DNA from 2 places in the Streptomyces sp. NBC_00322 genome. Region 1 is predicted to be linked to the other one. Evidence: predicted binding sites of a transcription regulator. Region 1 holds the regulator's gene; the other holds the start of a gene.
The links. The regulator HspR, encoded in region 1, represses chaperone genes until heat shock. The targets are predictions, from matches to a motif close to TTGAGNNNNNNNNNCTCAA.
Positions count from the first base shown of each region.

Region 1 (15,697 bases):
CACATGGGCACCGACTGGAAGATCGAGCTCGACGGGAAGACCTTCAACCCGCAGCAGATGAGCGCCTTCATCCTGCAGAAGCTGAAGCGCGACGCGGAGTCCTACCTCGGCGAGAAGGTCACCGACGCGGTGATCACCGTCCCGGCGTACTTCAACGACTCCGAGCGCCAGGCCACCAAGGAGGCCGGTGAGATCGCGGGTCTGAACGTCCTGCGTATCGTCAACGAGCCGACGGCGGCCGCCCTGGCCTACGGCCTCGACAAGGACGACCAGACCATCCTCGTCTTCGACCTCGGTGGCGGCACCTTCGACGTCTCGCTGCTGGAGATCGGCGACGGCGTCGTCGAGGTGAAGGCCACCAACGGTGACAACCACCTCGGTGGTGACGACTGGGACCAGCGCGTCGTCGACTACCTGGTGAAGCAGTTCGCCAACGGTCACGGCGTGGACCTGTCCAAGGACAAGATGGCTCTCCAGCGTCTCCGCGAGGCCGCGGAGAAGGCGAAGATCGAGCTGTCGTCCTCGACCGAGACGAACATCAACCTGCCCTACATCACGGCCTCCGCCGAGGGCCCGCTGCACCTGGACGAGAAGCTCACGCGCGCTCAGTTCCAGCAGCTCACCGCGGACCTCCTGGAGCGCTGCAAGACCCCGTTCCACAACGTCATCAAGGACGCCGGCATCCAGCTGTCCGAGATCGACCACGTGGTCCTGGTCGGCGGCTCGACCCGTATGCCCGCCGTCGCCGAGCTCGTCAAGGAGCTCACCGGCGGCCAGGACGCCAACAAGGGTGTGAACCCCGACGAGGTCGTCGCCATCGGTGCCGCTCTGCAGGCCGGTGTCCTCAAGGGTGAGGTCAAGGACGTCCTGCTCCTCGACGTGACCCCGCTGTCCCTGGGTATCGAGACCAAGGGCGGCATCATGACCAAGCTGATCGAGCGCAACACCACGATCCCGACCAAGCGCTCGGAGATCTTCACGACGGCCGAGGACAACCAGCCGTCCGTGCAGATCCAGGTCTACCAGGGCGAGCGCGAGATCGCGGCGTACAACAAGAAGCTCGGGATGTTCGAGCTGACCGGTCTGCCGCCGGCCCCGCGCGGGGTCCCGCAGATCGAGGTCGCCTTCGACATCGACGCCAACGGCATCATGCACGTGACCGCGAAGGACCTGGGCACGGGCAAGGAGCAGAAGATGACCGTCACCGGCGGCTCCTCGCTGCCGAAGGACGAGGTCGACCGGATGCGCCAGGAGGCCGAGCAGTACGCGGACGAGGACCACCGCCGCCGCGAGGCCGCCGAGTCCCGCAACCAGGGCGAGCAGCTCGTCTACCAGACCGAGAAGTTCCTCAAGGACAACGAGGACAAGGTCCCCGGTGACGTCAGGACCGAGGTCGAGACCGCGCTCACCGAGCTGAAGGAGAAGCTCAAGGGCGAGGACACGGCCGAGATCCGCACGGCGACCGAGAAGGTCGCCGCGGTCAGCCAGAAGCTCGGCCAGGCGATGTACGCCAACGCCGCCCCCGAGGGTGGCGCGGCCCCCGGCGCCGAGGGCGCCCCGGCCGGCGAGCAGCCCCAGGCCGAGGACGATGTGGTCGACGCCGAGATCGTCGACGACGAGAAGCCGAAGAAGGACGGTGCCGCGTGACGGAGGAGACCCCGGGCTTCGAGGAGAAGCCCGACGTCCCCTCAGGCGCCACCTCTGACGACGCCGCCGCGTCCGCCGAGTCCTCCGAGAAGGAGGGCCCGGCGGCCCCGGCAGGGGACGCAGCAGCAGAGATCGCAGGCCTGACGGCTCAGCTGGACCAGGTGCGCATGGCGCTCAACGAGCGCACCGCGGACCTCCAGCGGCTCCAGGCCGAGTACCAGAACTACCGCCGTCGTGTGGAGCGCGACCGGATCACGGTCAAGGAGATCGCCACGGCGACTCTGCTGACCGAGCTCCTGCCCGTGCTCGACGACATCGGCCGTGCCCGTGATCACGGGGAGCTGGTGGGCGGGTTCAAGTCGGTTGCCGAGTCTCTCGAGACGGCCGCAGCCAAGATGGGCCTGCAGCAGTTCGGCAAGGAGGGCGAGCCCTTCGACCCGACGATCCACGAGGCCCTGATGCACTCGTACGCACCGGATGTCGCCGAGACCACGTGCGTCGCGGTCCTGCAGCCGGGGTATCGCATCGGCGAACGGACCATCAGGCCCGCACGGGTCGCGGTGGCCGAGCCCCAGCCGGGCGCGGCGCCCGCGGCCTCGAAGGACGAGACGGCGAACGACGAGGAGAGCGGTGGCCCGGACGAGGGCTGACGCAATGATTGTCCGAGAGGAGGGACGTCGATGAGCACGAAGGACTTCGTCGAGAAGGACTACTACAAGGTCCTCGGCGTCCCCAAGGACGCCACCGAGGCCGAGATCAAGAAGGCGTACCGGAAGCTCGCCCGCGAGTTCCACCCGGACGCCAACAAGGGCGACGCCAAGGCGGAGGAGCGCTTCAAGGAGATCTCCGAGGCCCATGACATCCTCGGCGACCCCAAGCGGCGCAAGGAGTACGACGAGGCACGCGCCCTCTTCGGCAACGGTGGCTTCCGCGCCGGCGCGCCGGGCGGCCCCGGCGGCTCCTTCAACTTCGACCTGGGCGACCTCTTCGGCGGCGCCCAGGGCGGCACGCAAGGGGGTGCCGGCGGCTTCGGCGGCGGTCTCGGCGACGTGTTCGGCGGGCTGTTCAACCGCGGCGCCGGCCCGGGTACGCGTACCCAGCCGCGCCGCGGCCAGGACATCGAGTCCGAGGTGACGCTCAGCTTCACCGAGGCGGTCGACGGGGCCACGGTCCCGCTGCGGATGTCCAGCTCGGCCGCCTGCAAGGCCTGTTCGGGCACCGGCGACAAGAACGGCACGCCTCGCGTGTGCCCGACCTGTGTCGGCACCGGCCAGGTCTCGCGCGGCGGCAGCGGCTCCTTCTCGCTCACCGACCCGTGCGTTGACTGCAAGGGCCGCGGGCTGATCGCGCAGGACCCCTGCGAGGTCTGCAAGGGCAGCGGGCGGGCCCGTTCCTCGCGCACCATGCAGGTCCGGATCCCGGCGGGCGTCTCCGACGGCCAGCGGATCCGGCTGCGCGGCAAGGGAGCCCCGGGCGAACGGGGCGGCCCGGCGGGCGACTTGTACGTCGTCGTGCACGTCGACTCCCATCCGGTCTTCGGCCGCAAGGGCGACAACCTCACGGTCACCGTGCCCGTCACCTATACGGAGGCGGCGCTCGGCGGCGAGGTGAAGGTGCCCACGCTCGGCGGTCCGCCGGTCACGCTGAAGCTGCCCGCGGGGACACCCAACGGCCGTACGATGCGTGCCCGCGGCAAGGGCGCGGTCCGCAAGGACGGCACCCGCGGCGACCTGCTGGTCACCGTCGAGGTCGCGGTCCCCGAGGAGCTCAGCGACAAGGCGAAGGAAGCGCTGGAGGCCTACCGCGAAGCCACCGCGGACGAGGACCCGCGGGCCGAGCTGTTCCAGGCCGCGAAGGGAGCATGAGATGGACGGTCGTCGCCGCAACCCCTACGAACTGACCGACGAGTCGCCGGTGTACGTCATTTCGGTGGCGGCCCAGCTCTCGGGCCTGCATCCGCAGACGCTGCGGCAGTACGACCGGCTTGGTCTCGTCTCCCCCGACCGCACCGCGGGACGGGGCCGGCGCTACAGTGCCCGTGACATCGAACTGCTGCGCACCGTCCAGCAGTTGTCGCAGGACGAGGGCATCAACCTGGCCGGAATCAAGCGCATCATCGAACTGGAGAACCAGGTCGCTGCGCTTCAGCAAAGGGTTGCCGAGCTGTCGGCCGCAGTCGAGGGAGCGGCTGCGGCGATGCAGCAGCGCGAGGCCCAGGTGCATGCCTCCTACCGGCGCGATCTCGTGCCGTACCAGGATGTGCAGCAGGCGAGCGCACTGGTGGTCTGGCGACCCAAGCGTTCCGAATAGGCCATGTCTCGGCCCGAAGGGGCGGTGGAGCAACGCGAGTTGCTCCACCGCCCCTTCGGTGTATGGGTTTCGGTCACGTTCAGGACTCGTGTTCCAGGATTCCCGACTGGGCGATCAGATAGCCCAGCTGGGTCCGGCTGCCGCTGCCCAACGACGAGCCCAGCTTGGCGATATGAGCCCGGCAGGTACGGACATTCATCCCGAGCCGGCGGGCGATGGCCTCGTCCACATGCCCTTCGACCAGCAGCTTCGCGATCGAGCGCTGGATGCCGGTGATGCCGTCCAGGTCCGGTCCGTACGAGATCGGCTCCTCCCACGCGATGCCGTGCAGCCAGAACTGCTCGAAGACGCCGACCAGATACTCGACGATGCCCTTGTGCCGCAGTTCCAGCGCGGACAGCCGGTCGCTGCTCGCCGGGATGAAGGCCACTCTCCGGTCCACGATGATCAGCCGGTCGATGATCTCCTCCAGCGTGCGCACCTCCACGCCGGAGGGCCCCACTTGCTCCATGTAGGCGAGCGTGGCGGGGTGGTGGCGGGCCGTGTGCTGGTAGAGAGTGCGCATACGGACGCCGCGGTCGATGAGCGGCTCCACGCGGCGCAGCGCCTTTTCCAGGATGTGGGGCTGTCGCCCGCTGCCGGGCTGGACAGTGAGAAGCTCCTCGGTGCAGTCTGCGGTGACTTGGTCGAGGGTTGTGTTGATGCGGTTGAGGCCCTCGAGGACGGTAATCCCTTGTGGGACGGTGGAGTTCTGAGCGGTGAACGCCATGAATGGCTCAAGAGCATCGGTCAGAGCGACAGTTCGTCGTCGACGCTCTTGGATCTCCCGCTCGATGGGGTGTATCAGCTGTGTCAGCGCAGTGGTCGGCGGGACCGGTCGGAGCCACTGAGCGTCGTCGGGATCCGGGTGCAGCAGGGCGAGATCGAAGAGGCAGGGTGTTGATTCCGCCTCTGACCGGGCTATACGCCCGGTGCGCAGTGCGGTGATGTAGAGACTTTTCCCCGCCTCGCACAGCTCGCCGTCTGCGTGAGGGTGTCCCGTTTCGCCCTCATTAGATGGCATATGCACCCCCTCAGGCTCCTGCATTACAGGAACATGATGCCTGCCGTCGCTGGTGCAAGCGTTCGGAGTGAGACATCGTCTTATGCGCGGGGGAGGAGGAATGATCAAAAGAGGTGGAGATCACCCATGTCTAGGACGCTACGTGCTCTTTGTGCTCTTGCCATAGCGGCGGCCGCGCTCGGTGCGGTGGCCTCCGGTGAGCCCTCCTGGGGTAGCTCTCCCGCCGGCGCGGTGACGGCAGCCCCTGGGGAACCGTCGTGGGGTTTCGCTCCCGCTGACGCTGTGGCCGGAACGCCCGGTGAGCCCTCCTGGGGCGTTGTGGCACCGGCGGACGCGTCGGCTCCCGGTGAGCCTTCATGGGGTGTCGCTCCGGCTGACGCCGCGGGCACGCCCGGTGAGCCCTCCTGGGGTGTCGCTCCGGCCCGCACGGACGCATGACCGTTCCACCGGACGACCGGGTCTTCCGGCGCGAGATGGCTACGGCTTATCGATCGGGGTGGCATTTCATCGACCTCGTCACGGCAATCCCCCACCGTGGCGACTCGTTGATGGTCACCCTCTTCGGAGAGCCGATCGTCGTGGCGCGCGAGGAGGACGAAGACGTCCGTGCGTATCGGTGCCTTCGCCGGCCCCGTGGAGCTCCGCAGCCCGTCCGCTGTGCCATCCGGTACGGCATGATTTTCGTCAATCTCGATCAACGCGATCACCAGTTGGTCGAGCCCGACACCACCACCGCCACCCCCCGCAGTGCCTGAGCGGTTCCCCCGTCGTTGTAAATCGCTCGGGCGCTTCCCCCACACAGCGGCGCCATCGTGGACCTGAAACGCGATGGCGCCGCTGTGCTTTTCCCGTACGGAAGGCATGTACGGGGAACGTGAGCCCGGCTAGGCCCGGCCCATCGCCCGCGTCAGGGCGATCTCGATCAGCACCCGGTCCGGATTCGGGGCCGGTGTGCGCCCGTAGCGTTCCGCGTAACGCTCCACCGCGTCCGCGATGAGCTCGGGCTCCGTACGGACCCTCGCGCGGCCCTCCAGGGTCGCCCAGCGCCCCTTGTCGACCTGGCAGACCGCGACCGGCGCGCCGTCCGGGCCCGCGGCCAGGATGTTGGCGACCTTGTGGCTGTGCTTATTGGTGATGACGCGGGCGAGTCCGCCCTCCGGGTCGTACGTGACGCCGACCGCGACGACGTGAGGGGTGCCGTCCTGGCGCGGGGTCGTCAGTGTGCACATGTGGTACTCACGCCAGAAGGTGAGGAAGGACGCGTCGGGGCTGCGCGGGTCGATGGCCATGCCCGGAACCTACCGGCGGCAGCTACCGCTCACTAGGTTGAGTGGAATAGACTCAACTTTGTGCACGCTGAATGAGTCAGTGTGAAAGAACAGACCCCTACCAGCGAGGAGGAGAGACCGCAGTGGACGCCGAGCTGACCAACAAGAGCCGGGATGCGCTCAACGCCGCCACCAGTCGGGCGGTGTCCGCAGGGCATCCCGATCTGACCCCCGCGCATCTGCTGCTCGCGCTGCTCGCGGGCGAGGACAACGAGAACATCGTCGATCTGCTGGCCGCCGTCGAGGCGGACCAGGTGGCCGTGCGCGCCGGGGCCGAGCGGGTGCTCGCGGCCCAGCCCAGCGTGACCGGCTCGACCGTCGCCCCGCCCCAGCCCAACCGGGAGCTGCTGGCGGTCATCGCGGATGCCGCCCAGCGGGCCAAGGAGCTCGGGGACGAGTACCTGTCCACCGAGCACCTGCTCATCGGTATCGCCGCCAAGGGCGGGCAGGCCGGAGAGGTGCTGGCCCAGCAGGGAGCCACGGCGAAGAAGCTGCTGGACGCGTTCGAGACGGTAAGGGGAGGGCGCCGGGTGACAACTCCCGACCCCGAGGGGCAGTACAAGGCACTGGAGAAGTTCGGTACGGACTTCACCGCCGCCGCCCGCGAGGGCAAGCTCGATCCGGTCATCGGCCGGGACCAGGAGATCCGCCGGGTCGTCCAGGTGCTGTCCCGCCGCACCAAGAACAACCCGGTGCTGATCGGTGAGCCCGGCGTCGGCAAGACCGCCGTCGTCGAAGGGCTCGCGCAGCGCATCGTCAAGGGAGATGTCCCCGAGTCCCTGAAGAACAAGCGGCTCGTCTCGCTGGATCTCGGTGCGATGGTCGCGGGTGCGAAGTACCGCGGTGAGTTCGAGGAGCGGCTGAAGACCGTCCTTTCCGAGATCAGGGCGAGCGACGGCCAGATCATCACCTTCATCGACGAGCTGCACACCGTGGTGGGCGCGGGCGCCGGCGGCGACTCGGCCATGGACGCGGGCAACATGCTCAAGCCGATGCTGGCGCGCGGCGAGCTGCGCATGGTCGGCGCCACCACGCTCGACGAGTACCGCGAGCGGATCGAGAAGGACGCGGCCCTGGAGCGGCGCTTCCAGCAGGTGCTGGTCGACGAGCCGACCGTCGAGGACACGATCGCGATCCTGCGTGGGCTCAAGGGCCGCTACGAAGCCCACCACAAGGTGCAGATCGCGGACAGTGCGCTGGTCGCCGCGGCGACCCTCTCCGACCGGTACATCACCTCGCGCTTCCTTCCCGACAAGGCCATCGACCTCGTCGACGAGTCCGCCTCCCGGCTGCGGATGGAGATCGACTCCTCGCCCGTCGAGATCGACGAGCTGCAGCGCGCCGTGGACCGGCTGAAGATGGAGGAGCTCGCGCTCAAGAACGAGACCGACCCCGGCTCCAGGCAGCGGCTTGAGAAGCTGCGCCGCGACCTCGCCGACAAGGAGGAGGAGCTGCGCGGTCTCACGGCGCGCTGGGAGAAGGAGAAGCAGGGCCTCAACCGCGTCGGTGAGCTGAAGGAGAAGCTCGACGAGCTGCGCGGCCAGGCCGAACGGGCCCAGCGCGACGGCGACTTCGACACCGCGTCCAAGCTGCTGTACGGCGAGATCCCCGCCCTGGAGCATGAGCTGGAGGAGGCCTCCGAGGCGGAGCAGGAGGCGGCCAAGGACACCATGGTCAAGGAGGAGGTCGGCCCCGACGACATCGCCGATGTGGTGGCCTCCTGGACCGGTATTCCGGCCGGGCGGCTCCTGGAGGGCGAGACGCAGAAGCTGCTGCGGATGGAGCAGGAGCTGGGCAAGCGGCTGATCGGCCAGAGCGAGGCCGTCCAGGCCGTGTCCGACGCGGTACGCAGGACGCGCGCCGGGATCGCCGACCCCGACCGGCCCACCGGCTCGTTCCTCTTCCTCGGCCCGACCGGTGTCGGCAAGACCGAACTGGCCAAGGCGCTCGCGGACTTCCTCTTCGACGACGAGCGGGCGATGGTCCGTATCGACATGTCGGAGTACGGCGAGAAGCACTCCGTCGCCCGCCTCGTCGGCGCCCCGCCGGGGTACGTCGGCTACGAGGAGGGCGGCCAGCTCACCGAGGCCGTCCGCAGGCGCCCGTACTCCGTCGTCCTGCTCGACGAGGTGGAGAAGGCACACCCCGAGGTCTTCGACATCCTGCTGCAGGTACTCGACGACGGGCGGCTGACCGACGGCCAGGGGCGGACGGTGGACTTCCGCAACACCATCCTGGTCCTGACGTCGAACCTCGGCAGCCAGTATCTGGTCGAGCCGCTCACCAGCGACGAGGAGAAGAAGCAGCAGGTCCTGGAGGTCGTACGGGCCTCCTTCAAGCCGGAGTTCCTCAACCGGCTCGACGACCTGGTGGTCTTCTCCGCGCTGAGCAAGGAGGAGCTGAGCCGGATCGCCGAGCTGCAGATCGGCCGCCTCGCCAAGCGTCTGGCCGAGCGCCGGCTGACGCTGGAGGTCACTCCTGGGGCGCTTCAGTGGCTGGCCGACGAGGGCATGGACCCGGCGTACGGAGCGCGCCCGCTGCGCCGTCTGGTGCAGACCGCGATCGGCGACCGGCTCGCGAAGGAGATCCTCGCGGGCGAGATCACGGACGGCGACACGGTGCGGGTGGACCGTTTCGGGGACGGCCTGATCGTGGGACCGGCCACCGGAAAGACCGGACCGGCCACCGGAAAGACGCTGTAAGGCCGCTGGAAGAGTCCACTCGGACTACGCCACGAGCGGACCCGTCGGGTGGGGGTTGCCAGCCCCCGCCCGAGATGGGGGAGGATGGCAGGAACCGTACGAAGGGAAATCCACGGTGACCATCGATCCGTCCTCGATTCCGAATTTCGGGGGCCAGCCCCAGCCTCAGGCCGCAGGACCGGCGGGCCCCGTCGTTCCCGACCAGGACCTGGTCAAGCAGCTCCTCGACCAGATGGAACTGAAGTACGTCGTCGACGACGAGGGTGACCTCGCGGCGCCGTGGGAGGAATTCCGTACGTACTTCATGTTCCGCGGCGAGGCCGACCAGCAGGTCTTCTCCGTGCGGACCTTCTACGACCGTCCGCACGCCGTCGAGGACAAGCCGAAGATCCTCGACGCGGTCGACGACTGGAACCGCCGCACGCTGTGGCCCAAGGTCTACACCCACCTCCACGAGGAGGAGGAGGACGGCCCCACCATCCGCCTCATCGGCGAGGCCCAGATGCTGATCGGCACGGGCGTCAGCCTGGAGCACTTCGTCTCCTCGACGGTGAGCTGGGTCCGTGCCGCCATCGAGTTCGACAAGTGGCTCGCGGAGCAGCTCGGCCTGGAGACGGCGGACGAGAAGCCCGCCGACGAGAAGCCCGACGACGAGGCCTGAGCAGACACGTCCCGTTGGCGAACGACAGCCCGGCCAGTGCGACGGTCACCACGACCGCCGCCCTCGGCCGGGCTTTTGTCAGCGCGACGGCCCGCTGCAGCGCCTGCTCAGGCCTATCGTGAGGGCCGGATCTCCTGGTTGACGGACTCACTCGGGAAAGCGGGATCGCATGAACACGGCAGGGACGGCTGACACGCGCGGCGTCGTGGGCTCGGCAGGCTGGAGTCCTGCGGCTCGGGTACACGGCATGGGCACGTCGATCTTCACGGAGATGACGGAGCTGGCGCGGAGTACCGGGGCCGTGAACCTCGGGCAAGGCGTGCCGGAGCTGGCGAGTCCGCCCGTACTGCTCAAAGGCGTGGCGGACGCGGTGCTCGCGGGCAGCAACCAGTACCCGCCGGCTCATGGGTTCCCTGCGCTGCGCGAGGCTGTCGCCGCTCATCAGCTGCGGCGGTACGGCCTCGACTACCGGCCTCAGGGGGAGGTGCTGGTGACGACGGGCGCGACGGAAGCCCTCGCCGCGGCCCTCCTGGCGCTCTGCGATCCCGGCGACGAGGTCATCGCCTTCGACCCCTGCTACGACGCCTACGCTGCCGACGCCCGCCTCGCCGGGGCCCGGTTGGTCGCCGTTCCCCTCGTCCTCGACGGCGACGGGTTCGCCCTCGACGCGGACGCGCTGCGCGCGGCCGTTTCCCCGCGTACCCGGGTGCTGATCCTCAACACCCCGCACAACCCCACGGGCATGGTCTTCAAGGCCGAGGAGCTCGAAGCCGTCGCGGATGTGTGCCGTGAACACGCGCTGACGGTGATCACGGACGAGGTCTACGAACACCTCGTCTACGGCGACGGCGCGCGCCATCGGTCCATTGCCGCTCTGCCGGGGATGCGGGAGCGGACGGTGGTCATCTCCTCGGCGGGCAAGACCTTCAACACGACGGGCTGGAAGGTCGGTTGGGTCTGCGGACCCGCGCCGCTCGTCGCCGCGGTGGGCGCGGCCAAGCAGTTCCTGACGTACGCCTCGGGTACCCCGTACCAGGAAGCGCTGGCGCAGGCACTCGGCTCGGTGGAGGAATGGGCGGCCGGTCTGCGCGACACGCTGCGGGCGAACCGCGACCTGCTGAGCGACGGCCTGGCGGAAGCCGGACTGCGGCCCTTCCGCGCGGACGCCGGCTATTTCGTGCAGGCGGACGTGCGGCCGTGGGGATACGCGGACGGGGTCGAGTTCTGCCGGAAGCTGCCGGAGCGCGCGGGTGTCGTGGCCATCCCGACGTCGGCGTTCTACCTGGGCGCGAACGCTCCGGCCTGGCTGGTCCGATTCTCGTTCTGCAAGCGCGAGGACTCGATCCGCAAGGCCGTCGACCAGCTGATCACCGCGCGCTGATCGCAGCCGGGCTGTGCCGCACCCGGAAAGGCTGCTGCGTGCCTTGCGCCGGGCGGCCCGGTCCGGGCATGTTTGGCCGCAGAGCACTTTGCGGTGTTAGAAAGGCAATGTGGTCAAACGCTCCGACCGATTCCGGAGCGCACCGGTTCGGTCACTGACCGACAAGCACCCCCGGAGCGTTGCGGGGCAGGTCTTCACCCTGCAGGTGGCCTTGGTGGTGCTGCTTGTGGCGGCCGCGGTGCTCGCGCTTGTGCTGCAGTCCCGGTACGACAGCAGCTCGGAGGCGAAGCGCCGCTCTATTGCCGTGGCGCAGACGTTTGCGCACTCACCGGGTGTTCTGGCTGCGCTGAAGACCCCTGACCCCTCCAAGGTGCTGCAGCCACTCACCGAGGCGGGGCGGAAGGCGGCCGGCGTCGACTTCATCGTGGTGATGGACACCAAGGGGATCCGCTACACGCATCCCCAGCCGGAACGGATCGGGAAGAGGTTCGTCGGCACCATCGAGCCCTCGCTGGCCGGCCGCGTGTACACCGAGAGCGTCCATGGCCCGCTCGGCCACGAGGTACAGGCGACCGTCCCCATCTACGACCTCAAGGGCAACGTCGTGGCCCTGGTGTCCGCCGGTCTGAAGGTCAAGAACGTGACCAGCGTGGTGGACAGACAGCTGCCGATCATCCTCGGTGCCGGAGCAGCCGCGCTCGCCCTGGCCACGGGCGGGACGGCGCTGGTGGCCAGGCGGCTTCGGCGGCAGACCCACCGTCTGGGCCCGGCCGAGATGACCCGCATGTACGAGCATCACGACGCTGTGCTGCACGCCGTACGCGAGGGTGTGCTCATCGTCGACAACGACGGTCAGCTGCTGCTCGCGAACGACGAGGCCAGGCGACTGCTGGACTTGCCGCCCGACGCCGAGGGGCGGCACATCTCGGAACTGCCCAGCCTTGATCCCCCCACGGTGGAGCTGCTGACCTCGGGCCGCGTGGCCACGGACGAGGTGCACCTGGCCGGGGAGCGGCTGCTTGCGGTGAACCAGCGGCCCACGGATCGCCACGGCGGCCCCGAGGGGACGGTCGCGACCTTGCGTGACTCCACGGAGCTGCGGGCGCTGTACGGCAAGGCGGAGGTGGCCCGCGAGCGGCTGAAACTGCTGTACGACGCCGGTCTGGGCATCGGTACCACCCTCGACGTGGTGCGTACGGCCGAGGAACTGGCGAAGGTCGCGGTCCCCCGATTCGCCGACTTCGTCACCGTCGATCTTGCCGACCCGGTCCTGCGAGGGGAGGAGCCGAACGGTACCGGCGCGGACATGCGCCGCACCGCGGTCCACGGCATCCGGGACGACCATCCCCTCTACGAACTCGACCGCCTGATCGACTTCGTCCCCTCCACACCGCAGGCACGCGGTCTCGGCAGCGGACTCTCGGAGCTGGTTCCCGACCTGGCCGCCGCGTCCGGCTGGCATGCCCAGGACCCGGAGCGGACACGGATGATCGTCGACTACGGCATCCATTCGCTCATCACGGTGCCCCTCCAGGCGCGGGGCGTCATCCTCGGCATGACCAACTTCTGGCGCTCGGAGAAGCCCCAGCCGTTCGAGGAGGACGACCTGTCCCTGGCCGAAGAACTCGTCGCCCGGGCGGCGGTCAGCATCGACAACGCCCGCCGCTTCACCCGTGAGCACACCCTGGCCGTCGCCCTGCAGCGCAGCCTGCTGCCGCGAGCCCTGCCCGAGCAGAGCGCCCTCGAAGTCGCCCACCGCTACCTGCCCGCGCTGTCCGGCGTGAGCGGCGACTGGTTCGATGTGATCCCGCTTCCCGGCAGTCGCGTGGCGCTGGTCGTCGGGGACGTCGTCGGCCACGGCCTGCACGCGGCCGCCACGATGGGACGGCTGCGCACGGCGGTGCACAACTTCTCCACGCTCGACCTGCCGCCCGACGAAATCCTCAACCACCTCGACGATGTGGTCGGGCGGATCGACCAGGAGGAGGAGGCGGCGTCCGCGGGTGCGGGGGTCATGGGCGCCACGTGTCTGTACGCGATCTACGATCCCGTCTCCCGCCGCTGCGCCATGGCGCGGGCCGGGCACCCCCTGCCCGCGCTGGTCCACCTCGACGGCAGTGTGTCCTTCCCCGATCTTCCGGCCGGGCCGCCGCTGGGCCTCGGCGGTATGCCGTTCGAGACCGCCGAGCTGGAACTGGCGGAGGGCACCCAACTCGTCCTGTACACCGACGGGCTCATCGAGGACCGCACCCGGGACATCGACGTGGGGATCGAGATGCTGCGCAAGGCCCTGGAGTCCCATCCCGACCGGTCGCCGGACGAGAGCTGTCAGGCAGTGCTCGACGAGCTCCTGCCCAGTCGGCCGAAGGACGACGTGGCGCTGCTCATCGCCCGCACACGGGCGATCCCGCCCGACCACGTCGCCGGCTGGGACGTGCCGCTGGATCCCGCCGCCGTGGCGGGGATGCGCGCCGCCGTGGCCGAGAAGCTGGACGACTGGGGTCTGTCCGAGCTCGCGTTCGCCATGGAACTGGTGCTCAGTGAGCTGATCACCAACGCGATCCGCTACGGCTCCGCGCCGGTCACGATGCAACTGCTCCACGATCGCACCCTGACCTGCGAGGTGGCCGACGGCAGCAGCACCTCGCCCCATCTGCGGTATGCGGCCACGATGGATGAAGGAGGCCGCGGACTGTTCCTCGTCGCGCAGATGGCCGAACGCTGGGGCACCCGCTACACCCCCGAGGGCAAGGTCATCTGGGCGGAGCTGGCGCTGCCCCGATCCGACGGGAGCCTTGACGGCACGGTTTGACGGGAGCCTTGACGGCACGGTTTGACGGGAGCCTTGACGGCACGGTTTGACGGGAGCCTTGACGGCACGGTTTAGGGGGTGTCCGACGTCCCCTGCGCGGTGACGACGTGCCGAAGCTCTGGAGTTGCTCAAGTCTGCTTTGGGTTCCGGGGGCCGGGGGCATCCCCCTGACACGCAAGAAGCGGTCACGCGACGACGCGGGGGGCTCGCTTCGGGGGATGGAAGGACGGTGAGTGCAGTGCCAACGTTCATCGGGATTCTGATCATCGGGTTCGTGTTCGTCGTGATCATCGCGATGGCCTCCGGTTCCAAGCGGGCCGGGAGCGGCAGGGGGCGCCGGAGCGGCGCATCGGGTGGCGCCGCGGGGAGCGGCAGCTGGTGGGCCGGTGGCGGTGATTCGGGCGGCAGCTCGTGCGGAGGCGGCTCTTCCTGTGGCGGGGGTTCGTCCTGCGGGGGCGGCGGGGGATGCGGTGGCGGAGGCAGCTGACACGGGGCAGCCGGTCCGCGACCACTGAAGGCACCTGGCGGAGCAACTCCCGCCGGGTGCCTTCTTGTTGATGGTCGGCGAGGTGACCTTTGTGGCCGTTCGCAGTTGAACAGTTGAACCGTCAGGCCCCCGGGGGGATGGAAACCCCTGCAAGTTGGGTAAAAATGCTGTGAGCGTCGCTTACTTCATGATTCCCTCGCTGTCGGAACCTTGTTGGAACCATCCAGCCCTCGGACCTGATGTGGACCCGAGTCGGCGCTCCTCCCGGATCTTCTTCAACTCCCCCTCAGGGGCGCTGCCGGTCCACGTGTCCACCCCCCGAAGCGTGTTTGCGGAGCCGACCCATGCTCACGACCCTCCATACCGCCTACACAGACACCCGCGCCGACGACCTCGCCTGGGCGCTGGGCCGGGAGCCGCTGCCCGCCCTCGCCGTCCTCGACCTCGAACTGTCCGGAGCGAAGCTCCAGTTGAGGCTGCTCGGTGCCTCGCACCAGGTACTGCTGGAGGAGGAACAGGGCAGCTGCTCCGAGACCGTCGCCTGCATGCCCGGCAGCAGCACCCCGCTCCCTCTCGGCGTCGCCAAGCGGATCGGGGACTGGGAGTACGAGTTCGCGGCCCGCGTCGAGACGCTGTCGAACGGCTCCTTCGCCGGGCGCGCGCAAGAGCTCCTCGCACTGGTCGCCGATCACCCCCATGGGCTGGCCGGCACCTTTCCCGGATCACCGCACGCGTTCACGGCGATGCTGGCGCAGCGGCTCGATGGCCAGGTGCGGTGGCGCACATGGCATGCCTATCCGCAGGAGGGCCAACTCGTTGTCACCCGAACGCGGGTCGGTGCCCGTATGCCTGCAACGCTGTAGTGAACCCTTGTGGGTGACAAGCCGCACCGTACCCCTGACGTAGCGTTACGAACATGATCGACCGGCCGCCGACCTCACCGCCCCCGTGCGCGGTGCGGCTGCCCGTGCGCCCCGACGCCGGCCGGTATCTGGTGCTCACCGCCGTCTTCGTCTGCGCCGCCTGCGGACTTGTGTACGAGCTCGAACTGGTCGCGCTCGCTTCGTATTTGATCGGCGACTCCGTCACCCAGGCGTCCGTCGTGCTGTCGGTGATGGTCTTCGCCATGGGCGTCGGCTCGCTCCTCGCCAAGCGGCTGCGCTGCCGGGCCGCGGTCGGATTCGGTGTGCTGGAGACGGTGCTCGCCCTGGTCGGCGGCTGCTCGGCGATGGTGCTGTACGCCGCGTTCGCCTGGTTCGGCGAGTCCCGGTTCGTGCTGGTGGGCTTCTCGCTGGCCATCGGGGTG
Region 1 is NZ_CP108019.1:4,247,116-4,262,812, reverse strand. It holds gene dnaK (molecular chaperone DnaK) at 1-1,647, shown strand, start outside; gene grpE (nucleotide exchange factor GrpE) at 1,644-2,297, shown strand; gene dnaJ (molecular chaperone DnaJ) at 2,328-3,512, shown strand; gene OG905_RS19290 (heat shock protein transcriptional repressor HspR) at 3,514-3,957, shown strand; gene OG905_RS19285 (helix-turn-helix transcriptional regulator) at 4,037-5,020, opposite strand; gene OG905_RS19280 ((2Fe-2S)-binding protein) at 5,455-5,775, shown strand; gene OG905_RS19275 (pyridoxamine 5'-phosphate oxidase family protein) at 5,905-6,309, opposite strand; gene clpB (ATP-dependent chaperone ClpB) at 6,432-9,050, shown strand; gene OG905_RS19265 (YbjN domain-containing protein) at 9,166-9,711, shown strand; gene OG905_RS19260 (aminotransferase class I/II-fold pyridoxal phosphate-dependent enzyme) at 9,959-11,092, shown strand; gene OG905_RS19255 (SpoIIE family protein phosphatase) at 11,247-13,904, shown strand; gene OG905_RS19250 (DUF2617 family protein) at 14,736-15,254, shown strand; gene OG905_RS19245 (polyamine aminopropyltransferase) at 15,308-15,697, shown strand, end outside.

Region 2 (15,697 bases), 1.1 Mb from region 1:
GACAGATCGCGGCCCAGATCGGCGTGGTCGTCGGGGATGCTGCCGCGGATCTCGTCGATCTGCCGGTCGACGCGGGCGCTCAACCCGGCGGAGACCGCGCGCCGGGCGGCCTTGTCGCCCTTCTGGTCCGCGCGGCCCGCGGCGATGTACGCGGTGACCTCGTCGCGCTCGTCGGCGAGGGAGTGGGCCAGGGTGACGGCCTGGCGGTCGAGTCCGGCGAGGGTGACCAGGCGCTGGGACTCGGTGAGTTCGGCGGAGGTGGCGAGGATGCCGGGGGTGCCCGCGGCGACCACCACGATGGTGACGGCGGCGACGCCGGCGACGAGGCGGTTGCGCACGCGCTTGGCGCGACCGCGCTCGGCGGGCTCGGGCGAGGGGTCCTGCGTCCGGGACGGCCGCTTGTTCTGCACCGGTGCTCGCAATCTTGCTTGACTCGTCCACCCATGAAGCAGAGATGACGACCGGTCACACGTGAGAGCCCCACCCCTGGTATGGCTTACGACCATTCCAGCGCCTTTGGGAGGGAGGCGCGCATCGGCCGCTCCGCCACCCGAAGGAGTGAACATCACTGAGGAGTTGACAAACAACTCGCCCCGGCCACGGATACGGCGGCGCGCGGGGTCCGGCTGGATCTTCCGGCCGGGCTTTGGCAGGATGCGCGCCCGCAGCTGCCCCAGGCCGCGCCGCCGCGGGTCCGGGACCCTTCTGACCTGCTGATACGAGCCATTTGCGGTGTCGTGGGGGCATCGTGAAGGAGTCATGCAGACTGGGGTCATGCGTATCGAACTGGCTAGCGCACCCGGCACCCCCGAGCGGCTCAACGAGGACTGGGCATCCGTGGCCCTGCCTGCCTCGGGCCAGGGCGGAACGATCGTGGTACTGGACGGTGTGACGCCTCCGGCGGGCGAGGACGGATGTGTGCACGGTGTGCCGTGGTTCACCGCCAGGCTCGGCGGCGCGCTGATCGAACTGTCCGGTTCACGGCGGGATATGACCCTGGCCAAAATTCTCGCCGAGGCAATCCGGCGCACCGCCGACTCCCACCGCGACACCTGTGACCTTTCTCACGTGCGTACGCCTCAGGCGACGGTGGTCCTGGTGCGCTGGGGCGGCTCGGCGGACGCCGTGGAGCATCTGGTCCTCTCCGACTCGACGCTGCTGCTGGAGTCGCCGAACGGAGAGGTGCGCCCGGTGCTGGACGACCGCATCGACCGCCTGCCCCGCGAACTGCTGCGCACACACGCCACGGCGGACGCACTGCGCAACGCGGAGGGCGGCTTCTTCACGGCGGCGGCGGACCCGGCGGTGTCGGCGCGCGCGGTGACGGGCGCGACGCCCCGGTCCGGGGTCCGCGCCGTGGCGGCGCTCACCGACGGAGCCTCACGCTGGGTCGACATGTTCGGCGAGGGCGACTGGGCCGACTGCATGGCCCTGCTCCGCAAGGAGGGCCCGCAGGGCCTGATCGACCGGGTCAGGTCGATGGAGACGTCGGCGCAGGAGCGGGGTGAGGTGATCCGCTGGAAGCTCCGCGACGACGCGACGGCGGTCTTCGCCGAGCTCTGACGCGTTCGGGGCTTCGCCCCGGACCCCGTATGCGACCTTCGGTCGCATGTCCTCAAACGCCGGACGGGCTGCAATGTGCGGCAGGGCCGCACATCCAGCCTCGTAGGATCCCCCCGGACGAAGTCTGGGGGAGGGCGGCGCGGGGGCAACGCCCGCCGCAGGCGGACCGTTCAGCTCCCCGCTCGCGCGTTCAGCTGATGCAGCAGCCGCGCCAGCTCCGCGATCTCCCCCCGGTCCCACCCCGCCAGCTTGCTCACGTACCGGTCCCGCCTCGCGTCCCTCACTCGGCGGAAGCGGAGCCGACCTTCTTCGGTGAGCCGGACGAGTGAAGCCCGGCCGTCCGCCGGATCCGGTTCGCGGGTCACCAGGCCGAGCTCGTCCAGCGCGCGCAGCTGACGGCTCATCGTCGCCTTGCCGACGCCGAAGTACGCCGCGAGTTCGGTCGCCCGCTGCTGCCCGGCTTCTTCCAGCCGGACGAGCAGCCCGTACGCGGCGGGCTCCAGCTCGGGGTGGACCTCGCGGGCCATCTCGCCCGAGGACGCCCGGGCCCGGCGCAGAAAGACCGCCAACTCCCTTTCCAGAGCAAGGAATTCGCGGTCCACACCATTCCCGCCCTTCGAGTTCGCTTCACTCCCCGTACCGCTTTCGTGCACGTCAGCACCCCTCGCGCGCTTTCCGGATTCTGAAAGTTTCTTCCGGCGCATCCCATCGCCGCAGCTCGGCCAGTATTTCGCAGGCGTAGACCAACGGCAGCCCCCTGCCCCCCTTCCACAAGGGGTTCCACGTGCCTAACTTCATTGCTGACATGTCCACACCATATGGTCCCCGCCACAGATTTCCGCCACGGCATGTCGACAGATCGCCAGATCCCCCACCGAGGTCTTCGGAGGCACGCTATGCCCGTGCACAGATCCCGAAAGACCGGCCGGTCGCATCTCGCGGCAGCCGGCATCCTCCTCGCAGTCCTGTCCCTTCTCCTCACGCTGCCCGGCGCGGCAAACGCCGATGACGTACCCCCGCGCGGCTCCGCCCACCTGGGCATGGGGGTCATCGCCCACGACGGCCAGGGAGGGCTCCCCCGTGACACCCGGGTGGTGCAGACGGAAGGCGTCGACGTCTCCAGTCACCAGGGCAACGTCGACTGGCCCCGCCTGTGGAACAGCGGTGTGAAGTGGGCCTACGTCAAAGCCACCGAGGGCACCTACTACAAGAACCCGTACTTCGGGCAGCAGTACACCGGCTCGTACAACGTCGGGATGATCCGCGGTGCCTACCACTTCGCCACCCCCGACACCGCCACCGGCGCCGCGCAGGCCGACTACTTCGTGAACAACGGCGGCGGCTGGTCCCGCGACGGCAGGACCCTGCCGGGCGCGCTCGACATCGAATGGAACCCGTACGGCGCCGCGTGCTTCGGCAAGACGCAGTCCGGGATGGTCACCTGGATCCGCGACTTCCTGAGCCGCTACAAGGCCCGCACCGGGCGCGACGCGGTGATCTACACCGCGACCAGCTGGTGGACCCAGTGCACCGGCAACTACAGCGGCTTCGGCGCGAGCAACCCGCTGTGGATCGCGCGCTACAACACCACACCCGGCACGCTCCCGGCCGGCTGGGTCTACCAGACGATGTGGCAGTACACCTCGTCAGGACCGATCGTCGGCGACCACGACAAGTTCAACGGAGCGCTGGACCGCGTCGTGGCTCTCGCGAACGGCTGAGCAGAGCGTGACAGCCCGTCCCGCGCACTTTCGCGACCCCTGGGTCACGACCAGTGCGCAGGGCGGGTCAGCGCGGGCGGCAGCTTGGTCGCCGCGTCGCCCTTCGCCGCGTTGAGCTGCGGTTGCGTAAGGAAGAAGCTCCCCGTCAGATCCGCGCCCGCCAGGTCCGCGTCCCGCAGGTCCGCCCCGATGAGGTCCGCGAGACGCAGATCGGCGCCCGTGAGGTCGGCCGCGATGAGATACGCGCCCCGCAGATTGGCGCCACGGAGGTCGGCGCCACGGAGCCTCGCCCCGATCAGGTCGGCCCCTCGGCGGTCCTTCTTCTTGCGTCCGGCTTCGGCCCGCACCAGTTCGCTCGTACGGAGCAGCAGCACGTTCACGTCCTGCCGGTGCGCCGCCACATCGAGCTTTTCCAGCGCGTCGGGGGCAAGACCGGTCAGGCGCTCGGTCCCCTCCAGCAGCCGGCGGATCTCGCCGTGCAGCGCGCGAGCCGGCCGCAGCTTCAGCGCCTCGGTCAGGTACCAGAGCAGTTCGTGCAGCTGCCGTACGACAGGGAACACCGCGAACATCTGCTGCGCGGTGTCCGGCGCCTGCCGCCAGTCCGTGCCGCCGAAGGTGACCTGGGAGACCTGCTGCCCGGCGCCGAAGCAGTCGTAGACCGTGCAGCCGGGAAAGCCGCTCTGCCGCAGCCGGGTGTGGATGCCGCAGCGGAAGTCCGTGCGCAGATTGGGGCAGGGCTTTCCGGCGTCCTTGTTGATCGCGAAGTCCGCCGACTTGGCGAACGGCAGCGCGGCGCAGCACAGCCCGAAGCAGCTCCCGCAGTCGGCCTGCAGGGGGTTTTCCATGGGTCCATTGTGAACGACCGCGAAGGACCCCCGGCGCACGGGCGCCGGGGGTCCGTCTCTCATCGGGGCCGGGGCCGGAGTCTCAGCCGCACAGGCCCGCGGGGCGTTCGCGGGTGACCAGGTCGGTCCAGCCCGTCGTGCCGTCGATCCAGATCACCTGGCGGCCGGTGACCGCGGCCGGGGAGATCTGTTCGCCGCGGTTGCAGGAGACCCGCTCCTGGCGCGATCCGTCGGTGGTCAGCTGCCAGAGTTTCGGCAGTGACTCGTTGCGGAACGCCGTGTCGGGCAGTGCGCTGTTCACGGTGACCGCGTCGTCCGAGGCCGTGAGGTCGAACGGCATCAGAGCGCTCGGCTTGTACTCGGAGCTGATGTCCACCGTGTCCTTGCCGTCCAGGCCCGAGCGGCGGATCCCCATCTGGCCCTGGTCGTTCAGGTTCTCGTCCACCAGCCAGAAGGCGTGCGTGGCGTTGATTCCGGTCTGGCCGAGGATCTGCGGTTCGCCGAGCTGCTCCGCGAGGGCGGCCTTGCCGGTCTTGAGGTCGAAGACCTCGACGCCCAGCTTGTAGTCCTCGGGGGTCGGATACAGCTTGGCGTAGGCGAGCCTGCCGTTCTTGATCGCCGGGAGGGCGGTCAGGGTCTCGAAGCCGCCGCCGTCGACGAAGGTGGGCTCACGGTCGCCGGGGCGCAGATAGCCGACGTGCCGGTCGCCGAAGATGCCGAAGCTCTCGAAGACGACGACGCCGTTCTCGACGCGCAGGCCGCCGATGTCGGTGGACGAGGTGTACAGCTTCTTGATCGGTCCGCCCGTGAGGGGGCGGGAGAGGATGTCGAGGCTGGTCGGGCCGTACGCCACCCAGACGACCGTCTTGCCGTCGGTCGCCGGATAGACGTGGTAGCGGCCGTCGTTGGGGCTGATCAGCTTCGGGGCGCCCTTGCCGTCCGTACGGCCCGCGTACACGGAGTACGGCTCCGAGCCGTCGTCGTTGGACTGCGAGGCGGTCCACCAGCCGCCGCCCGCCTGGGCTCCGGTGCCCCCGGTGTTGACCTTGCCGAGCAGCTGGTCGGAGTCGACGCCGAGCGCGTCCTCCCAGCCCGGGACGATGCCGTGGGCGTTGAAGGAGCGCTTGACGGCGGTGAGCTGCTTCGCGGTGACGCCGAGGTCCTTCGCGGCTGCGAGTACCGCGTTGCGGCCGTCGGTGAAGCCGTCGAGCGGAGTCATGTACTCGGACAGCGCCTTGTACACGATGCTGTCGGCGAGCTGCCCGCCCACGTCCTGGCGCAGGTCCCACAGCGCGCCGGAGAAGACGGTGGAGTTGAGGTGCACCCCGCCGTTGTCGGTGCCGAAGGTGACGCCGAGGAAGTTCTTCGAGGTGGTCGCGCCGTCGTTGAGGTCGCGGAAGGCGCAGGCCCGCGGCTTCGTCGCACGGCACAGGTCCTCGCCGATGAGACCGGCGTCCGGGTCGTCCATGGAGACTCCGGATGCGGCGGTGTCGATCGCGTTGCCGAAGTAGTCGGCGAGCGCCTCGTTCAGCGCGCCGGACTGTCCGGCGTAGACGAGGTTGGCGGTGTTCTCGACGACGCCGTGCGTCATCTCGTGGCCCACCACGTCGAGGTCGGCGGAGAGCGGCTTGTAGTCCTCGTCGCCGCTGCCGTAGACCATCTTCTGGCCGTCCCAGAAGGCGTTGACGTACGGCGTGCCGAACTCGGTCACGCCGACCAGGGAGTTGATGGTCATGCCGCGGCCGTCGAGGCTGTCGCGGCCGTGGTTCTGCTTGTAGTAGTCGTAGACCTTGCCGGCCGCCCAGTGCGCGTCGACCGCTCCGGAATCGGTGGCGTCCTTGCCGAAGTCCTTCTCCGGGTGGCTGAACTCCTTCAGCCCGCCGGGCCAGGTTCCGGCCACCTCACTGACATCGCGGTCGCGGGCGTCCCAGGTGGTGAGGGTGTTCTTGGTGGAGCCCGCCATCCGCGTGGAGTCGATCATCAGGTACTTGTTCGCGGCGGTGTCGAGCTGGAGGTCGAGGTCGACCTTGGCCTTGTCGAGCTTGACGCCGCTGCCCTTGACCCCGGCGGCCGGGTCGGCCTCGGCCGCGCGGGCCCCCGCCGGGGCGGCCTTCGCGGTGGCGCCGGACGCGGCGGTCCCCTTCGCGGTCAGCGTCTTGATGCCGCTGAACTGCAGCACCGGGTAGCCGGCGCGGGCGTCGATGTAGACCTGCTGGAGCACCGGTTCGCCGGTGGTGGGGTTCGTGCCGCGTACGGTCACGTGGTGGGCGAGGATGCCCTCGCCGCGCGGGATCACGACGAGGCCGCCCGCGCTGCCGGTGAGGGCCGCCGCCTTCGCGGACTTGGCGCCCTTGCCGCGTATCGCGTCGGCCTTGCTGAGCGTCTTGCCGCCGAGGCGTGCGGCGGTGGCCGCGACCGCGCGGCGTACCGCGGTGTCCTTGGTGACGCTCGCCTTGGTGCCGGTCTTCAGACCCGTGAAGTACTTGCCGGAGGTGCCGGTGACGACGCGCTTGCCGCCCTTGGACTCCATCCGTACGACGTACTCGCCGCCGAACACCGGTATGCCGTGGTGCTTCTGCTGAAGCCGCACGGTCTCTTCCGCGCCATTTTTGACGGTCCCCATCGGCGCGAGGTCGCGCCGCGCGTCGGCGATCTTGTAGCGGCTCTCCTTGGCGGCGAGATGGCCGCGGGCCGCGTCCGCCGGGCTTGCCTTGGCGTCCGCCGCCTCCCTGATTCCGTCGACGAGCGACGGGGTGGCCGTCTCGGCCCCCGGAAGGACGTCGGCGGGCGGTGCGGTGGCCGGCGGGGCGGCCGCCTGGGCCGGTACCGCCGTCAGCAACAGCCCGGCCGCGCCGAGCAGTGCCACGAGACCGGTCCCCCTGGAAATACCCGATCTCTGTGTGCTTGTCCTGGCCTTGCGCACAGTACGTACCCCTCCCACGTGCTGGTCAAGCCGTAAAGGTGGTCATGGCCATGCAACCCGCGGGACGCCAACCGATCAATGTGGCGGGCATGTTGACAAGTGGACACGCACACTTGTGTGGCCCGTGAAGAGGGAGTGAGAATCCGACGCATGAGCGAGGGGGAACTGCACACCCTCGGCCTGGGGGAGGCCGAGGAACGCATCTACGAGGCACTGCTCAAGGAACGGGCCACCGGGGCCGAGGAGTTGGCGCGCCTGCTGGGCCTGCCACGCGACCGCATCGACCGGGCGCTCGGCCATCTGGTCGAGCACGGCCTCGCGTTGCCGGCCGACGGGGACGCGCTGCCGCATCCGGCGGCGCCGGACGCCGCGATCCGTACGCTCATCCACCGCCGCCAGGCCGAACTGCACTTACGCTCGGCCGAGTTGGAACGATTACGGATGACCGCGGACCGGCTGGCGGGCCGCCTGATGTCGGGGGCGACCGGCGCACCCGAGCGTGGCATCGAGGTGGTGACGGGGCCGCGGGCCATCGGCGAACGGGCGGAGTATCTGCTGGCCACGGCGGAGCGGGAGGTCGCCATCCTGGACCGGTCGCCGTACGGGAAGGGGCCACGCGGGGACGGCGGTTCACGCGCGCCGGCCCTGGACATCGAGGGGCTCCTGGACCGCGGGGTGGAGGTGCGGACCGTCCTGGACCGGGACGGACTCGCCTGTCCCGGCCGGATGGGCTCGGTGACCGGCCTCGTCGAACAGGGCCTGCGGGCACGGGTGGCGGCGGCGGTGCCCACCGAACTGATCACCGTGGACCGGCGGATCACCCTGCTTCCGCCGGCCGACCCGGCGGACCCGAGGGCATCCGCCCTGGTGATCGGCGACGCGTTGCTGCGCAACGCGCTGATGCCGCTGTTCGAGACGGTGTGGGACAGGGCCACACCGCTCGGCGGGTCGGGCGGGGCGTGCGACGACGCGGCGCTCGCGAAGGCGCAGAAGGAGCTACTGGGTCTGCTCGCGGCGGGCCTCAAGGACGAGGCGATCGCCCGCCGCCTGGGCGTCCATGTGCACACGGCGCGCAGAAGGATCAGCCGTCTGCTGGAGACGCTCGGCGCCGAGACCCGCTTCCAGGCCGGGGCGCAGGCCACGTTGCGGGGCTGGCTGGACTGACGGCCGCAAACAGGCAAGATGGCCGGATGAAGTGGATCGCTCGGGGGTGTCTTTTGGATCAGGCCGGAACAGTGCGCGGGGTCTGGCGAAAGACACCCGCCGGCCCGAAGAGGCTGCTGAGGTGGCCCGCTATAGCCCTGCTCGCCGCCACGACGGCGTGCGGCGGTCCGGTTTCGGCCGCGCCCGACGCGGGGGACGCGTCCCCCTTGCCGCCGCCGCCCGAGCCACAGTCCTCGGCGACTGCTTTCGCGGGCCTGTCCTCGGCCGGCGTACTGCTCGACAAGGACGGCGAGCACTTCTGCTCCGCGAGCGTCGTCGACAGCCCCAAGGGCAATGTCATCGCCACCGCCGCGCACTGTGTCTTCGAGTACGGCAGCTATATGGAGAACGTCACCTTCGCCCCCAGCTTCAGCGGCGCGGGTGCGGGCAAGACGCCGTACGGACGGTGGAAGGTCCGCGCCATCCAGGTGGACGCCCGCTGGCGCGCCGACACCGAGGACTCCGACACCGTGGACTACGCCTTCGTGACGCTGGAGCCGGACGCCAAGGGCCGCAACGTCCAGGACGTCGTGGGCGGAACGCCCGTCGACTGGACCGCGGTGCCGGCCCGCCGGGTCACGGTCGTCGGCTACCCCAACCCCGACCACAATCCGGACAACCGCCCGATCGCCTGCACCACCGACACCGAGCCGGATCCCGAACTGGCCGGATCCGTACGGATGGACTGCTCCGGTTTCTGGGACGGCACGAGCGGCGGTCCCTGGCTCGCGGGCTACCGGGACCCGAAGCATCCGGGCCGCCTCATCGGGGTGACCAGCGGCGGCGACACGGACAGTGTGTCAACGGCGGTCCGCTTCAACGCGAACGCGCGCAAGCTGTACGACAAGGCCGCGAAGCAGTAGCGCAGAGCCGCGGGGGGAAGGTCAAAGACCTTCCCCCCGCGGCTCGCCGATCGTGGTCAGGCCGCGGCCTGCACCGGCACATCCGCCGGTGAGAGCGCGATCTCCAGCACCTGGAGCACATCCGTGACCGGGTGCACGTCCAGCTTCTCGAGGACCTCCGCCGGGACGTCGTCCAGGTCCGCCTCGTTCCGCTTGGGGATCACGACCGTCGTGATGCCCGCCCGGTGCGCGGCGAGCAGCTTCTGCTTCAGACCGCCGATCGGCAGGACCCGCCCGGTCAGCGACACCTCACCCGTCATCGCCACATCCGTACGCACCAGGCGTCCGGACAGCAGCGACGCGAGCGCCGTCGTCATCGTGATGCCCGCGCTCGGCCCGTCCTTGGGGACTGCGCCCGCCGGGAAGTGGATGTGCATGCCCCGGTCCTTGAGGTCGGCGACCGGAAGCTCCAGCTCCGCGCCGTGCGAGCGCAGGAAGCTCAGCGCGATCTGCGCGGACTCCTTCATCACGTCGCCGAGTTGTCCGGTCAGCGTCAGCCCCGCCGCGCCCGTCTCCGGGTCGGCGAGAGAGGCCTCGACGAACAGGACGTCGCCACCCGCGCCGGTGACGGCGAGGCCGGTGGCCACGCCCGGTACGGCCGTACGGCGCTCGGCCGGGTCCTGCGCGGACTCGGGCACATGGTGCGGCCGCCCGATCAGGCCGCGCAGCTGCTCGGCGCCGACCGTGAACGGCAGTTCCTGGTCGCCCATTTCGTGCTGGGCCGCCACCTTGCGCAGCAGCCGGGCCACCGATCGCTCCAGGTTCCGCACGCCCGCCTCACGGGTGTACTCGCCCGCGAGCCTGCGCAGCGCCGACTCCTCGATGATCACCTCGCCGGGCTCCAGGCCAGCCCGCTCCAGCTGGCGCGGCAGCAGGTGGTCCCGGGCGATGACGACCTTCTCGTCCTCGGTGTAGCCGTCGAGCCTGACCAGCTCCATCCGGTCGAGCAGGGCCTCCGGGATCGCCTCCAGCACATTGGCCGTGGCCAGGAAGACGACATCGCTCAGGTCGAGTTCGACCTCCAGGTAGTGATCGCGGAAGGTGTGGTTCTGCGCCGGGTCCAGGACTTCGAGCAGGGCGGCCGCGGGGTCGCCGCGGAAGTCCGAGCCGACCTTGTCGATCTCGTCGAGCAGGACGACCGGGTTCATCGAACCGGCCTCCTTGATCGCCCGGACGATCCGGCCGGGCAGGGCGCCGACGTAGGTGCGCCGGTGGCCGCGGATCTCCGCCTCGTCCCGTACGCCGCCGAGCGCGACCCGTACGAACTTGCGTCCCATGGCGTGTGCCACGGACTCGCCGAGGGATGTCTTTCCCACGCCGGGCGGGCCGACGAGCGCCAGAACCGCGCCCCCGCGCCGCCCGCCGACCACGCCCAGCCCCCGGTCGGCGCGTCGCTTGCGCACCGCCAGGTACTCGGTGATCCGTTCCTTCACGTCCTGCAGACCCGAGTGCTCGGCGTCCAGGACCGCCTTGGCGCCCTGGATGTCGTACCCGGCCGCGCTGTCATCAGTTCTTTCGTTCCAGGGCAGTTCGAGGACGGTGTCGAGCCAGGTGCGGATCCAGGAACCCTCGGGGCTCTGGTCACTGGAACGCTCCAGCTTCTCGACCTCCTTGAGGGCGGCATCGCGCACCTTCTCGGGGAGGTCGGCGGCCTCGACACGGGCCCGGTAGTCGTCGGACTCGTCCTCGCCGCCCTCGCCGCCCAGCTCGCGCAGCTCCTTGCGCACGGCTTCGAGCTGGCGGCGCAGCAGGAACTCGCGCTGCTGCTTGTCGACGCCTTCCTGGACGTCCTTGGCGATGGACTCGGCGACGTCCTGCTCGGCGAGGTGCTCGCGCAGCTGCTGGGTGGCGAGCTTGAGGCGGGCCACCGGCTCGGCGGTCTCGAGGAGTTCGATCTTCTGGGCGGTGGTCAGGAAGGGTGAGTAGCCGGAGTTGTCGGCGAGCTGCGAGACGTCGTCGATCTGCTGGACGCGGTCGACGACCTGCCAGGCGCCGCGCTTCTTCAGCCAGTCGGTGGCAAGTGCCTTGTACTCCTTGACCAGCTCGATGACCGAGCCGGGCAGCGGGTCGGGCACGGTCTCCTCGACGCGGGAGCCCTCGACCCAGAGCGCGGCGCCCGGGCCCGTGGTCCCCGCGCCGATGTTCACCCGGCCGCGGCCGCGGATGAGCGCGCCGGGGTCGCCGTCCGAGAGCCGGCCGACCTGCTCGACGGTCCCGAGCACGCCGGTCGCTGCGTACGTCCCGTCGACGCGTGGAACAAGCAGCACGGTCGGCTTGCTTGCACCACTGGAACGCGCGGCGGCCTGAGCGGCCTCCACCGCGGCTCGTACGTCGTTGTCGGACAGGTCGAGCGGCACCACCATTCCGGGCAGCACGACCTCGTCGTCGAGCGGCAGCACAGGCAGCGTGAGCGGTGTGGACGTCGAAGCCATGATCTCCCCTTAGGCAGTCAAGTTGAGCTGTATGGACTCAATGCAGGAAGCCGCGGAGTTGTTCCCCAGGGGGCGTTCGCTCTCAGCGATCAGCTCTCGCGCCCGGTAGCCGGAGGGATGGACTAGGCGCATGCGGAGTTCAGCCATTACCGCCGCCAGGGGCTCGATGGGCCGGCAGCGGTGGATGAGATGGAGCGGATGCGGGGCCGCCGGGGTGCTGCTGGGTGTCCTGCTGGCGGCGGGGTGCGCGTCCGGCGAGGGCGGGGACGGTGGCGGGGATTCAACCCGCGCGGGGTCCTCTGCGCCCACGACGCCCGCCGTCGCGCGGCCGCTCGTCCACGTGACCGTCACCGGTGGCATCGCCGGCGTACGCAACGACCTTCTCGTCCGGGACGACGGCACCTACACCACGTCCACAAAAACCGGCCCCAAGGGCTCCGGCAGGATGACGCCCGCCGAGCTGGCCGAGCTGCGGCGGGCTCTGGAGAAGGCCGACTTCGCGCGGCTTCCCGGTGAGGCCACCGGCAGTCCCGTCGCGGACGGGTTCACCTACCGGATCAGGTACGCAGGCCATACCGTCACCACGGACGAGACGATGCGACTACCCGCCCTGCGGGACGTATTCGCCGCGCTGCCCGACGACTGACGGGCGCACCCACGCACGCCCTCGCGACCAGCGGCGTACGGCGGGCCAGCAGGCGATACCGGCCAGCAGCGCGAGCGGGTGGCCCCAGTTGGTGAGCGGGTCCGCGAAGGCCAGCAGGTCCTGGACCTGCATCAGGACGACGAAGCCGAGCAGCGTCCCGCGCTGGATGGGGCCGAGCAGTCCGGCGAGGGCGCCGATGCTCGCCATCAGGCCGAAGCTGATGCCGTAGTCGAGGCGGTGCAGCGACGTGGCGGGCAGATGCCCGGCCATGACGGAGACCGCCACGGGTATCTCGGTGGCCAGGGTCGCCCCGACATGGCCCAGCAGGAACACCCCCGCGGTGCGGCGGCCGCCGATGCGGCGCTCCAGCGCGGTGAGGGTGAAGAGGAAGGCGACGGCGTACGGAGACGCCAGGCCCCCCGCGACCCAGAGGGCGCTGGCTCCCAGAACAAGGAGCGGGGTGTGGGCCAAATGGGCGACATCGGTACTGGATCCATGGAGCAGCGAGGAGACGGTCGCCGGGTCGCCGTACTCCACGAAGAGCGAGGTGGCGATCAGGACGAGCGCATAGCCGAAGGTGAACGGTGTCCCGGTCGGCGTGGGCAGCAGCCGCAGCGCTCGGCGCCACAGGGGCCGTCGTACACAGGGGGCGTGCGTCTGGGCTGGTGGGGGCGCGAGTGCGGGTGCCGCCGCCCGCGTCACCGTGCGCTGGGCCGGAATACCGCCCAGCAGCTCCTGGCCCGTGGCCGGGTCGCGCGTCGAAAGCTGGTTCACGCGTGAGGCCCCTCTCGTCCAAGCCCGAACGAACCCCCACCCAACGCGATCACCATGACCCCCGTCTATGACCTGCGCCACACGAGGCAACCTTCGCGCCACCTCGAGCGTCGTGTGCACGCCACACTCCGCCGACCAGCTGTGAGTCCACTGTGGATCAGCTGTGAATCCACCGGGAAGCGATTGTGGAACGGCCGGAGCCAGGCCGGCCTAAACCATTTGTCCCGCTCGCCCCACCCCGGCACCATGGCCACCGACACGTGTCCGCCCCGTCGCCAGGAGGTCACCGCCATGCCGCTTCATGCCGACGCACCCGTCACCCTCGACCGCCGTGAGGGGCCCCACGGGGAGGTCGTACTGCGGCAGCGCGGCGGGCACCACGAGATCATCGCCAACGGGTGCTTCCTCATGGACACCTCCGACGGCCGCTCCGAGCGTCTTCTCGTCGACGCCGCCTACGACGCGCTGGCCGCCATGGGCCGCACCGCCCCCTCCCTCCTCATCGGCGGACTCGGCGTCGGCTTCTCTCTCGCCCGCGCCGCGGCCAACCCCCACTGGCGACGTATCGCCGTCGTCGAGCGCGAACAGGCGATCATCGACTGGCACCGATCGGGACCGCTCGCGCGGATCTCCGGCGACGCGCTCGCCGACCCCCGCAGCGTGATCCTGCACACGGACCTCGTCACCCATTTGGGCACGACCACGGACCGCTACGACGCACTTTGTCTGGACATCGACAATGGGCCCGACTGGACCGTCACCGACGACAACGGAAATCTCTACTCACCGGCCGGACTCGCCGCCTGCCAGGGGCGGTTGGAGCCCGGCGGCGTGCTCGCCGTCTGGTCTGCCAAGCCCTCCCCCGCATTTGAGGACGCATTGCGGAATGCCGGATTCACCGGGGTAAGAACCGAAGAGATCCGGGTTGCCCGAGGAGTACCCGACGTGGTCCATCTCGCTGTTCGCCCTGCGTAGCCGGGACGCGGTCGATGCCCTTACGCTGCTGACCTACACACGGGATCTACACCGGCATGCAGCTCGCGAGAACGCGTACAGGGGCGGGGCCATGGAGCAGACACACACCACGCACAACGGCGTCGCGGCCACACCCGGCGCCCAGCGCCGCGTGCTGGTCGTCGAGGACGACTCGACGATCGTCGATGCCATCGCCGCCCGTCTGCGGGCCGAGGGCTTCCTCGTCCAGACGGCCGTGGACGGACCGGCCGCCGTCGACGCGGCCGAGGCCTGGCAGCCCGATCTGATGGTGCTCGACGTGATGCTGCCGGGCTTCGACGGCCTGGAGGTCTGCCGCCGGGTCCAGGCCCAGCGCCCGGTCCCCGTGCTGATGCTCACGGCGCGCGACGACGAGACGGACATGCTCGTCGGCCTCGGTGTCGGCGCCGACGACTACATGACCAAGCCGTTCTCGATGCGGGAGCTCGCGGCACGCGTGCACGTGCTGCTGCGCCGCGTCGAGCGCGCCGCACTCGCCGCCGTGACGCCGCGCAGCGGCATCCTTCGCCTCGGCGAGCTGGAGATCGACCACGCCCAGCGCCGGGTCCGGGTGCGCAGCGAGGACGTGCACCTCACCCCGACCGAGTTCGACCTGCTGGTCTGCCTGGCGAACACCCCCCGCGCCGTCCTCTCCCGCGAGCAGCTGCTCGCCGAGGTGTGGGACTGGGCCGACGCGTCCGGCACCCGGACCGTCGACAGCCACATCAAGGCCCTGCGCCGCAAGATCGGCGCCGAGCGCATCCGTACGGTCCACGGCGTCGGCTACGCGCTGGAGACGCCGGCGCCATGAGCGCCATGAGACGGCGGCGGCCCTGGGACGGGCTGCCCGCTCGCCAGGGCTGGCGGAACTGGCTGCGTTCGGTCTCCATCTCGATCTCGATCAAGACCAAGCTGGGCACGCTCGTCGTCGTCTCGGTCTTCATCACCACCGGCCTGCTGCTGGTCGCCCTGCGCACCGAGACCGAGCTGCGCTTCATCACCGTCTTCTCGGTGATCGCCACGCTGCTGATCACCCAGTTCGTGGCGCACGGCCTGACCGCCCCGCTGGACGAGATGAACACGGTCGCCAAGGGCATATCGCACGGCGACTACACCCGCCGCGTGCGCGGCGCGGACCGCCGCGACGAGCTCGGCGACCTCGCGTCCACGATCAATCGCATGGCCGACGATCTGGAGGCCGTGGACCAGCACCGCAAGGAGCTGGTGGCCAACGTCTCGCACGAGCTGCGCACCCCGATCGCCGCGCTGCGCGCCGTGCTGGAGAACGTCGTCGACGGGGTCTCGGCCGCCGACCCGGAGACGATGCGTACGGCGCTGAAGCAGACGGAGCGCCTGGGCCGCCTGGTCGAGACGCTGCTGGATCTGTCCCGGCTCGACAACGGCGTCGTACCGCTGCGGGCCCGCCGATTCGAGGTGTGGCCCTACCTGTCCGGGGTGCTGAAGGAGGCCAATCTGGCCGCCGCCCAGCGCGGTCTCACCTCGGGGTCCGGCCACCACACCCGTACCGACGTCCATCTGCACCTGGACGTGTCGCCGCCGGAGCTGACCGCGCACGCGGACGCGGAGCGGCTCCACCAGGTGGTGGCCAATCTGATCGACAACGCGGTCAAGCACTCGCCGCCGCACGGCCGTGTGACCGTACGGGCCCGGCGCGGCCCGCTGCCGGAGTCCCTC
Region 2 is NZ_CP108019.1:3,158,639-3,174,335, forward strand. It holds gene OG905_RS14065 (sensor histidine kinase) at 1-410, opposite strand, end outside; gene OG905_RS14070 (hypothetical protein) at 775-1,563, shown strand; gene OG905_RS14075 (MarR family winged helix-turn-helix transcriptional regulator) at 1,734-2,216, opposite strand; gene OG905_RS14080 (lysozyme) at 2,460-3,284, shown strand; gene OG905_RS14085 (pentapeptide repeat-containing protein) at 3,329-4,129, opposite strand; gene OG905_RS14090 (M4 family metallopeptidase) at 4,212-6,995, opposite strand; gene OG905_RS14095 (helix-turn-helix domain-containing protein) at 7,203-8,216, shown strand; gene OG905_RS14100 (trypsin-like serine peptidase) at 8,243-9,118, shown strand; gene lon (endopeptidase La) at 9,175-11,589, opposite strand; gene OG905_RS14110 (hypothetical protein) at 11,720-12,235, shown strand; gene OG905_RS14115 (rhomboid-like protein) at 12,191-13,009, opposite strand; gene OG905_RS14120 (spermidine synthase) at 13,301-13,984, shown strand; gene OG905_RS14125 (response regulator transcription factor) at 14,076-14,813, shown strand; gene OG905_RS14130 (HAMP domain-containing sensor histidine kinase) at 14,819-15,697, shown strand, end outside.
Region 2: the regulator HspR is predicted to act here: its motif matches at 11,612-11,630, upstream of lon (endopeptidase La).